Regions from separate parts of the Kitasatospora sp. NPDC058063 genome, predicted to be linked through region 2. Evidence: riboswitches for the same ligand, from Rfam matches in the RefSeq annotation. Region 2 holds a riboswitch; the other holds the start of a gene.
The links. Region 2 has a riboswitch for glycine ahead of gcvP (aminomethyl-transferring glycine dehydrogenase). Riboswitches for the same ligand answer to the same signal wherever they lie in the genome.
Positions count from the first base shown of each region.

Region 1 (3,406 bases), on a different contig from region 2:
GGCGGCTGCTGCTGCCAGCCCTGCGCCGGCGGCTGGGTGCCGTACCCGTAGCCCGGCATCGACTGCCCCGGGTACGGCGGCGGGGGCACCGGCGGGTACGGACCGGTCGGCGGGCGGCCCGCCTCCCGGTCGAAGAACGGCCGCGCGTTGGCGCGCATCCACAGCGCCACCGGGTCGTACTCGTCCGACATCGCCACCGTCGACACCGCGAGCCCCTCCGGGGCCACCGCGATCGCGCGCTGCATCAGCGCCCGCACCGCCTCCACCGCCGGCGGCGAACTCTCGTACAGGTCGAGGCCGATGGCCAGGTACGGCTCCCCCACCGCGGGCTGCACCCAGGCCCTGCGCAGGGCCCGAACCGCGCGCACCTCGGCGGCCTGCCGCTCCAGCAGCGCGAAGAACGACTGGGCGTTCAGCTGCGGCTCGCTCAGCTTCAACGGCCCGGCCGGCAGCCGGTCCAGGCCCGCGGCGATCCGCCGCAGGTCCGCCCAGGGCACGCCGACGCCGCCGCCGGGCGCGTGCGGGTTGAGCCACAGGCCCCAGCGGGTGCGGTAGAGCGAGGCCGCGATCTCCCGGCCGGAGATGACCTCGTGGGCCCGCGCCCAGCCGGAGGCGGTCAGCTGCTCGGACGAGGTGACGGCCGGCGCGTAGCCGTGGCCGCTGATCTCCATGTTCCCGTACTGGGCGTCCGGGCTGCCCGGCGTGCCGTGCCACAGCAGCATCCAGACCTGGCCGTCCGCCAGCGCGTGCAGCAGCCGCTCGTACGCGTCGTAGCGCTCCGGCGCGACGTCGCGCAGGGCGCGCTCCAACGCGCCGGGATCAGCTCCCGGGCGCCCGGCCGGTGCCTGGCCCCAGGGCCCCGGCACACCGCCCGCTCCCGTTCCCGCACTCATGCGCCCACCTCGCCGCGCCTCTTTCCCTCAACCCGCCGGCCCGTCGGCCGTCTGCACGCACCCTATGGCGCTGCACCGGCCACCGCCACGGCGACGTGCCTTTGATACGAACCCCGCTCAGCCCCGCGAATAGAACGGCTGTACCCGGGTGAGCAGCCACTCGACCACCGGGTCGTCGGCGAGGTCGAGCAGTACGAGGTGGACGCCGCCGGGCAGCGGCGCGGTTCCCAGCGCTCGGCCGAGCGCGTCGTTCACCGCGGCCGGATCGGCCGGTACCGCCGGGTCCAGCTGGACGCCCACGAACATCACGGTCGGCTCGCCCTCGATGCTGGCCAGCGCCCTGCGGGCGGTCAACACTCCCGGCAGCGCCGACAGTTCGCCCCGGCAGGCGGCCAGGAAGTGCTCCGGGTCCTCGCCCGGCACCGGCTCGCGCAGCGCCACCCGGCCGCCGGTCGGCGCCGCGGCGTCGTCGGCGGCCTCCCAGCGGTCCCCGCGCGGACCGCGCCGCAGCTCGGCGACCCCCTGCGGCGGCACCGGGATGCCCACGGCCGCGTCGGGGTTCACCGCGATGCCCACGCCCAGCGGCAGCCCGCGGGCGAACTCCCACACCGGCGCCACCGCGAAGGCCATCCCCGGCGCCTGCTGGAGGAACACCTCCTGCGAGGAGAACACCGGCACGTACGGGTCGCCGCCCAGCTCGACGGTCGGCAGGTCCAGTGCCTGCCCCTGCGGATCGGCCCCGGCCGGCAGCGGCACCCACACCTGGCTGCGCGCCAGCACCTCGATCACCCGCGGCGTCGCGCCCGGGTCGCCCAGGGCCGCGGTCAGCACCTGCTCCAGCTCGTTGGCCGGCCAGGAACCGCCCGCCGGCGCCTCCTGCGGTCCGCCCCACCCCTGCTGCTGCTCCACCGGGTACCCCATGCGCCGCCGATCCCGCCCTCTGCCGCTCGGCCGCCCTCTGCTGCGCCGACGCGCAGCAGTCTAGGGCCCCCGGGCCCTCCCCTTTAGGGCTCGTGTTCGGGTGCCCCGCGGGCCCCGGTCCCGGGTGCCGTCCCGGGCCCGCGTCCGGATGCCGCGCGGTGTGACCGGGTCCCCTCTCCCCTCTCCGTCCCGGACGTGCCATGATGTGCCCGTCCGACGGCATGCGCCGCGGGCCCCCACAACTCCATACCGGCCGCTCGAACCCGCGCGGGAGAGCCCGGAGTGCCGTTCAGGCACAGCCGGCGCCGAAGGAGCAAGTCCTCCCCGGAATCTCTCAGGCACCCCTACCGCACGGGTTAGGCACATCTGGAAAGCGGCGCCCGGCCCTGTCGTGCGCCCACCCACGGTGCAAGCCGTCATGCTGTCCCCCAAGCTGGAAACAGCTGCGGGCGGCGGGCGGTGAAGCTCTCAGGTTCGACGACAGATGGGGAGACCCACGCCGCCGCATGCCCGCGCGCAGGGTCGGCCCCCAGCGGGTCCGGTCCGGCGCGTGCACCCCTGAGTGCCCCGACCGAGGAGTTCCTGGCCATGTCGTCCCTCCGCCTGACCGCGCTCGACGCGCTGCACCGCGCCCTCGGCGCGACCATGACCGACTTCGCCGGCTGGGACATGCCGCTGCGCTACGGCAGCGAGCGCGAGGAGCACCTCGCGGTCCGCACCCAGGCCGGTCTGTTCGACCTCTCGCACATGGGCGAGATCACCGTCACCGGCCCGCAGGCGGGCGAGATGCTGGACCACGCGCTGGTCGGCTTCGTCTCCGCGCTGGGCGTGCTGCGCGCCCGCTACACCATGATCTGCGCCGAGGACGGCGGCATCCTGGACGACCTGATCGTCTACCGCCTGCGCGAGGACGCCTTCCTGGTCGTCGCCAACGCCTCCAACGCCCAGCTGGTCCTCGACGAGCTGATCGCCCGTGCCAAGGGCTTCGACGCCGTCGTCACCGACGACCGCGACACCTACGCGCTGATCGCCGTCCAGGGCCCGGAGGCCACCGGCATCCTGGCGAAGACCACCGACGCCGACCTGCCCGGCCTGAAGTACTACGCGATCCTCCCGGCCCGGGTGGCCGACCGCGACGTGCTGCTCGCCCGCACCGGCTACACCGGTGAGGACGGCTTCGAGATCTTCTGCCGTCCGGCCGACGCCGAGGCGGTCTGGCAGGCGCTGACCGCCGCGGGCGAGGGCCACGGCCTGATCCCGTGCGGCCTGTCCTGCCGCGACACGCTGCGCCTGGAGGCCGGCATGCCGCTGTACGGGCACGAGCTGTCCACCGACCTCACCCCGTTCGACGCCGGCCTGGGCCGGGTCGTCCGCTTCGACAAGACCACCAACGAGGGCGCCTTCATCGGCCGCAAGGCGCTGGAGCAGGCCGCCGCCGCGGCCGAGACCAACCCGCCGAAGGTGCTGGTCGGCCTGGTCTCCGAGGGCAAGCGGGTTCCGCGCGCCGAGTACACCGTGGTCTCCACCGAGGGCGAGCCGATCGGCCGGATCACCTCCGGCTCGCCGTCCCCGACCCTGGGCAAGCCGATCGC
Region 1 is NZ_JBHVSD010000007.1:352,752-356,157, reverse strand. It holds gene ACFVUY_RS15110 (enhanced serine sensitivity protein SseB C-terminal domain-containing protein) at 1-893, opposite strand, end outside; gene ACFVUY_RS15105 (enhanced serine sensitivity protein SseB) at 1,011-1,814, opposite strand; glycine riboswitch at 2,073-2,174, shown strand; gene gcvT (glycine cleavage system aminomethyltransferase GcvT) at 2,403-3,406, shown strand, end outside.
Region 1: it holds a riboswitch for glycine, as region 2 does, so the genes downstream of both, gcvT (glycine cleavage system aminomethyltransferase GcvT) here and gcvP (aminomethyl-transferring glycine dehydrogenase) in region 2, are expected to answer to the same signal.

Region 2 (3,406 bases):
GGACCCGCTCGACGGGGGCGAGGTACTTGCGCACCACCGCGCGTTCCTCGCGGAGGGTCACCTCCTCGACGGCCTCGGAGATCTCCTTCTCGGTGAGCGTGGCGCGTTCGGCGTCGCTGATCGGCGTCCGCTCGACCCGGACGCGCTCGCGGACCACCGGGATGCGGCGCTCCACCTGTTCGGTCGTCACGTACTTGCGCAGCTTCGCGGTGCCGAGGGTGTGCCACTCGGTGGTGATCTCCAGCCGCTCCTCCCGGCAGGTGATCTCGACCGGGCTGCTGGGGGCGGACGAGGAGGCGTCGGCGGTCGCGGTGACGGTCGCGGTGGTGGTGGCCATCGGGGCGGGCGTGGCGGCGGGCTGCGGCTGCGGCTTCGGCTCCACGACGGGGGCGGCGGAGGCGGTGGTGGCGGCGGGCGCGGCGAAGCCGGGCTCGGCCGGCGGGGGGGCCATGGGGGCCGCGGGGGTGCTGAGGGTCCGCATGTCGGGCTCCGGGGCGGTCCTGGTGGTGTCGGCGGCAGCGGGGGCGGCGGCAGCGGGGGTCCTGGCCGGTGCGGGCTCGGGGGAGTGCTCGGGCGACCGCTCGGGTGACCGCTCGGGGGTGTGGAAGGTGAGCGACTTGGCCGGGGCCGCCGCGGTCGTCGTGGCGGCGGCCGCCGCCGTGGTGCCGAAGTCGAGGTCGGGCTGCCTGGGCCGGCTCCCGTTCTCGCCGTTCGGGCGGCTGTCCATCGGGGTGTCGAGCCCGTAGTAGCGGTAGAGCTGGAGCTCCTGGGCGGGGGACAGGTGCTGGCCGACGCCGAAGTCCGGCGACTCCTTCACCAGCGACTTGTCGTACGGCACCCGGAGCTCGTCGCCGGCGAACTCGCTCGTGGTCAGCGGGACGAAGGCGTCCCGGCCGAAGATGCCGGTCCGGACCGCGGCCCACTCGGGCCGGCCGGTGGCGTCGTCCAGGTAGACCTCGTCGACCGTGCCGATCTTGTCTCCGTTGCGGTCGACGGCCTTGTGGCCGATGAGGTCCCGGGGGTCGATGTCCGTCTGCACTTCTTTCCTCCCGCGCGCTGAACCTGCGGAACTCCCGCAGGAAGGCGGCCGGAGCACCCGATTCCGTCCGCCACTTCACACCAAAAGCCATGAATCGGACGAGCGCGACCCCGGGTGCGCCGTACGGGGTTGGCACTGGACCGTCCGGGGGACGCGCGTAGACCTCCAGTGACCAGACACACCCGTGATCGGGGGGCCTCCCGCTGGTACCCTGGGCGGCGACCGCAGAGCCCGCTCGGGAGAGTCTCCGATCACGAAAACCGCTGGTCGGAGCGCCGAAGGAGCAACTCCTCCCCGGAATCTCTCAGGCATCCGTACCGTGTGGGGTAGGTCACTCTGGAAAGCAGGGCAGGAGCGTCGGCACGGAAGCCGGCGATCACCACCCTCACCGACGGTGCAAGCCGGCGGAGCGCCCACAGCGCTCCGTGCGGGTGAAGCTCTCAGGTCCCGATGACAGAGGGGGAGGCCTGTTGGGTCCGCGCGCCCAGGCTCGTCCGCTGCCCGCAGCGGTGGGGCCGGCCGGCGTGCGTACCCCCGCCGGTCCGTGACCAGGAGGCCTCGACCACCATGAACGCCCAGCCGAACGCGGGACGCCCCACCGGCGCCTCGACCCTCACCGAGCTTGAGCTGGCCAGCCCCTTCGAGAACCGCCACATCGGCCCCGACGCCGCCGCGCAGGAGAAGATGCTGGCGTCCGTCGGCTACGGCTCGCTGGACGAGCTCGCCGGGACCGCGGTGCCCGAGGCGATCCGCTCCATCACCGCCCTGGACCTGCCCGCGGGCCGGTCCGAGGCCCAGGTCCTCGCCGAACTGCGCGAGCTGGCCGGCCGCAACCAGGTGCTCCAGCCGATGATCGGCCTGGGCTACTACGGCACCTTCACCCCGCCGGTGATCCTGCGCAACGTCATGGAGAACCCGGCCTGGTACACCGCCTACACCCCGTACCAGCCGGAGATCTCGCAGGGGCGCCTGGAGGCGCTGCTGAACTTCCAGACCCTGGTCTCCGACCTGACCGGCCTGCCGACCTCCGGCTCCTCCCTGCTGGACGAGGGCACCGCGGCCGCCGAGGCGATGGCGCTGGCCCGCCGCGTCACCAAGGTCAAGGGCGGCGTCTTCCTGGTCGACGCCGAGACCCTGCCGCAGACCGTCGCGGTGATCAACACCCGCGCCGTGCCGACCGGCGTCGAGGTCGTCGTCGCCGACCTGTCCGAGGGCATCCCGGCCGAGATCGCCGAGCGCGGCGTCTTCGGCGTGCTGCTCCAGTACCCGGGTGCCACCGGCGTGGTCCGCGACCTCACCCCGGTGATCGAGCAGGCGCACGGCCTGGGCGCGATCGTCGCCGTCGCCGCCGACCTGCTCGCGCTGACCCTGCTCAAGTCCCCGGGCTCGCTGGGCGCCGACATCGCCTGCGGCACCTCGCAGCGCTTCGGCGTACCGATGGGCTTCGGCGGCCCGCACGCCGGCTACCTGTCGGTGCGCGCCGAGTACGCCCGCTCGCTGCCCGGCCGCCTGGTCGGCGTCTCCGTCGACGTCGACGGCAACCGCGCCTACCGCCTGGCGCTGCAGACCCGCGAGCAGCACATCCGCCGCGAGAAGGCCACCAGCAACATCTGCACCGCCCAGGTGCTGCTCGCCGTGATGGCCTCGATGTACGCCGTCTACCACGGCCCCGACGGCCTGGCCGACATCGCCCGGCGCACCCACCGCTACGCCGCCGCCCTCGCCGAGGGCCTGCGGGCCGGCGGCGTCGAGCTGCTGCACGGCGAGTTCTTCGACACCGTCACCGCCGTCGTCCCGGGCCGCGCCGCCGAGATCGCCGCTGCCGCCCGTGCCAACGGCATCAACGTGTTCCAGGACGGCGCGGACCGGATCTCCGTCTCCACCGACGAGACCACCACCCGCGAGCACCTGGCCGGCGTCTGGGCCGCGTTCGGCGTCGAGCCGGTCGAGGTCCCCGAGGCCGCCGACGCGCTGCCCGCCGCGCTGCTGCGCGAGGACGAGTACCTGACCCACCCGGTCTTCCACAGCCACCGCTCGGAGACCGCCATGCTGCGCTACCTGCGCCGCCTGTCGGACCGGGACTACGCGCTGGACCGCGGCATGATCCCGCTGGGCTCCTGCACCATGAAGCTCAACGCGACCACCGAGATGGAGGCGGTGACCTGGCCGGAGTTCGGCCAGCTGCACCCCTTCGCGCCGATCGACCAGGCCCAGGGCTACCTCACCCTGATCCGCCAGCTGGAGCAGCAGCTGGTCGAGGTGACCGGCTACGACGCCGTCTCGATCCAGCCGAACGCCGGCTCGCAGGGCGAGCTGGCCGGCCTGCTGGCCGTCCGCGCCTACCACCACGCCAACGGTGACACCCAG
Region 2 is NZ_JBHVSD010000003.1:14,230-17,635, forward strand. It holds gene ACFVUY_RS06675 (PRC and DUF2382 domain-containing protein) at 1-1,039, opposite strand, end outside; glycine riboswitch at 1,266-1,369, shown strand; gene gcvP (aminomethyl-transferring glycine dehydrogenase) at 1,607-3,406, shown strand, end outside.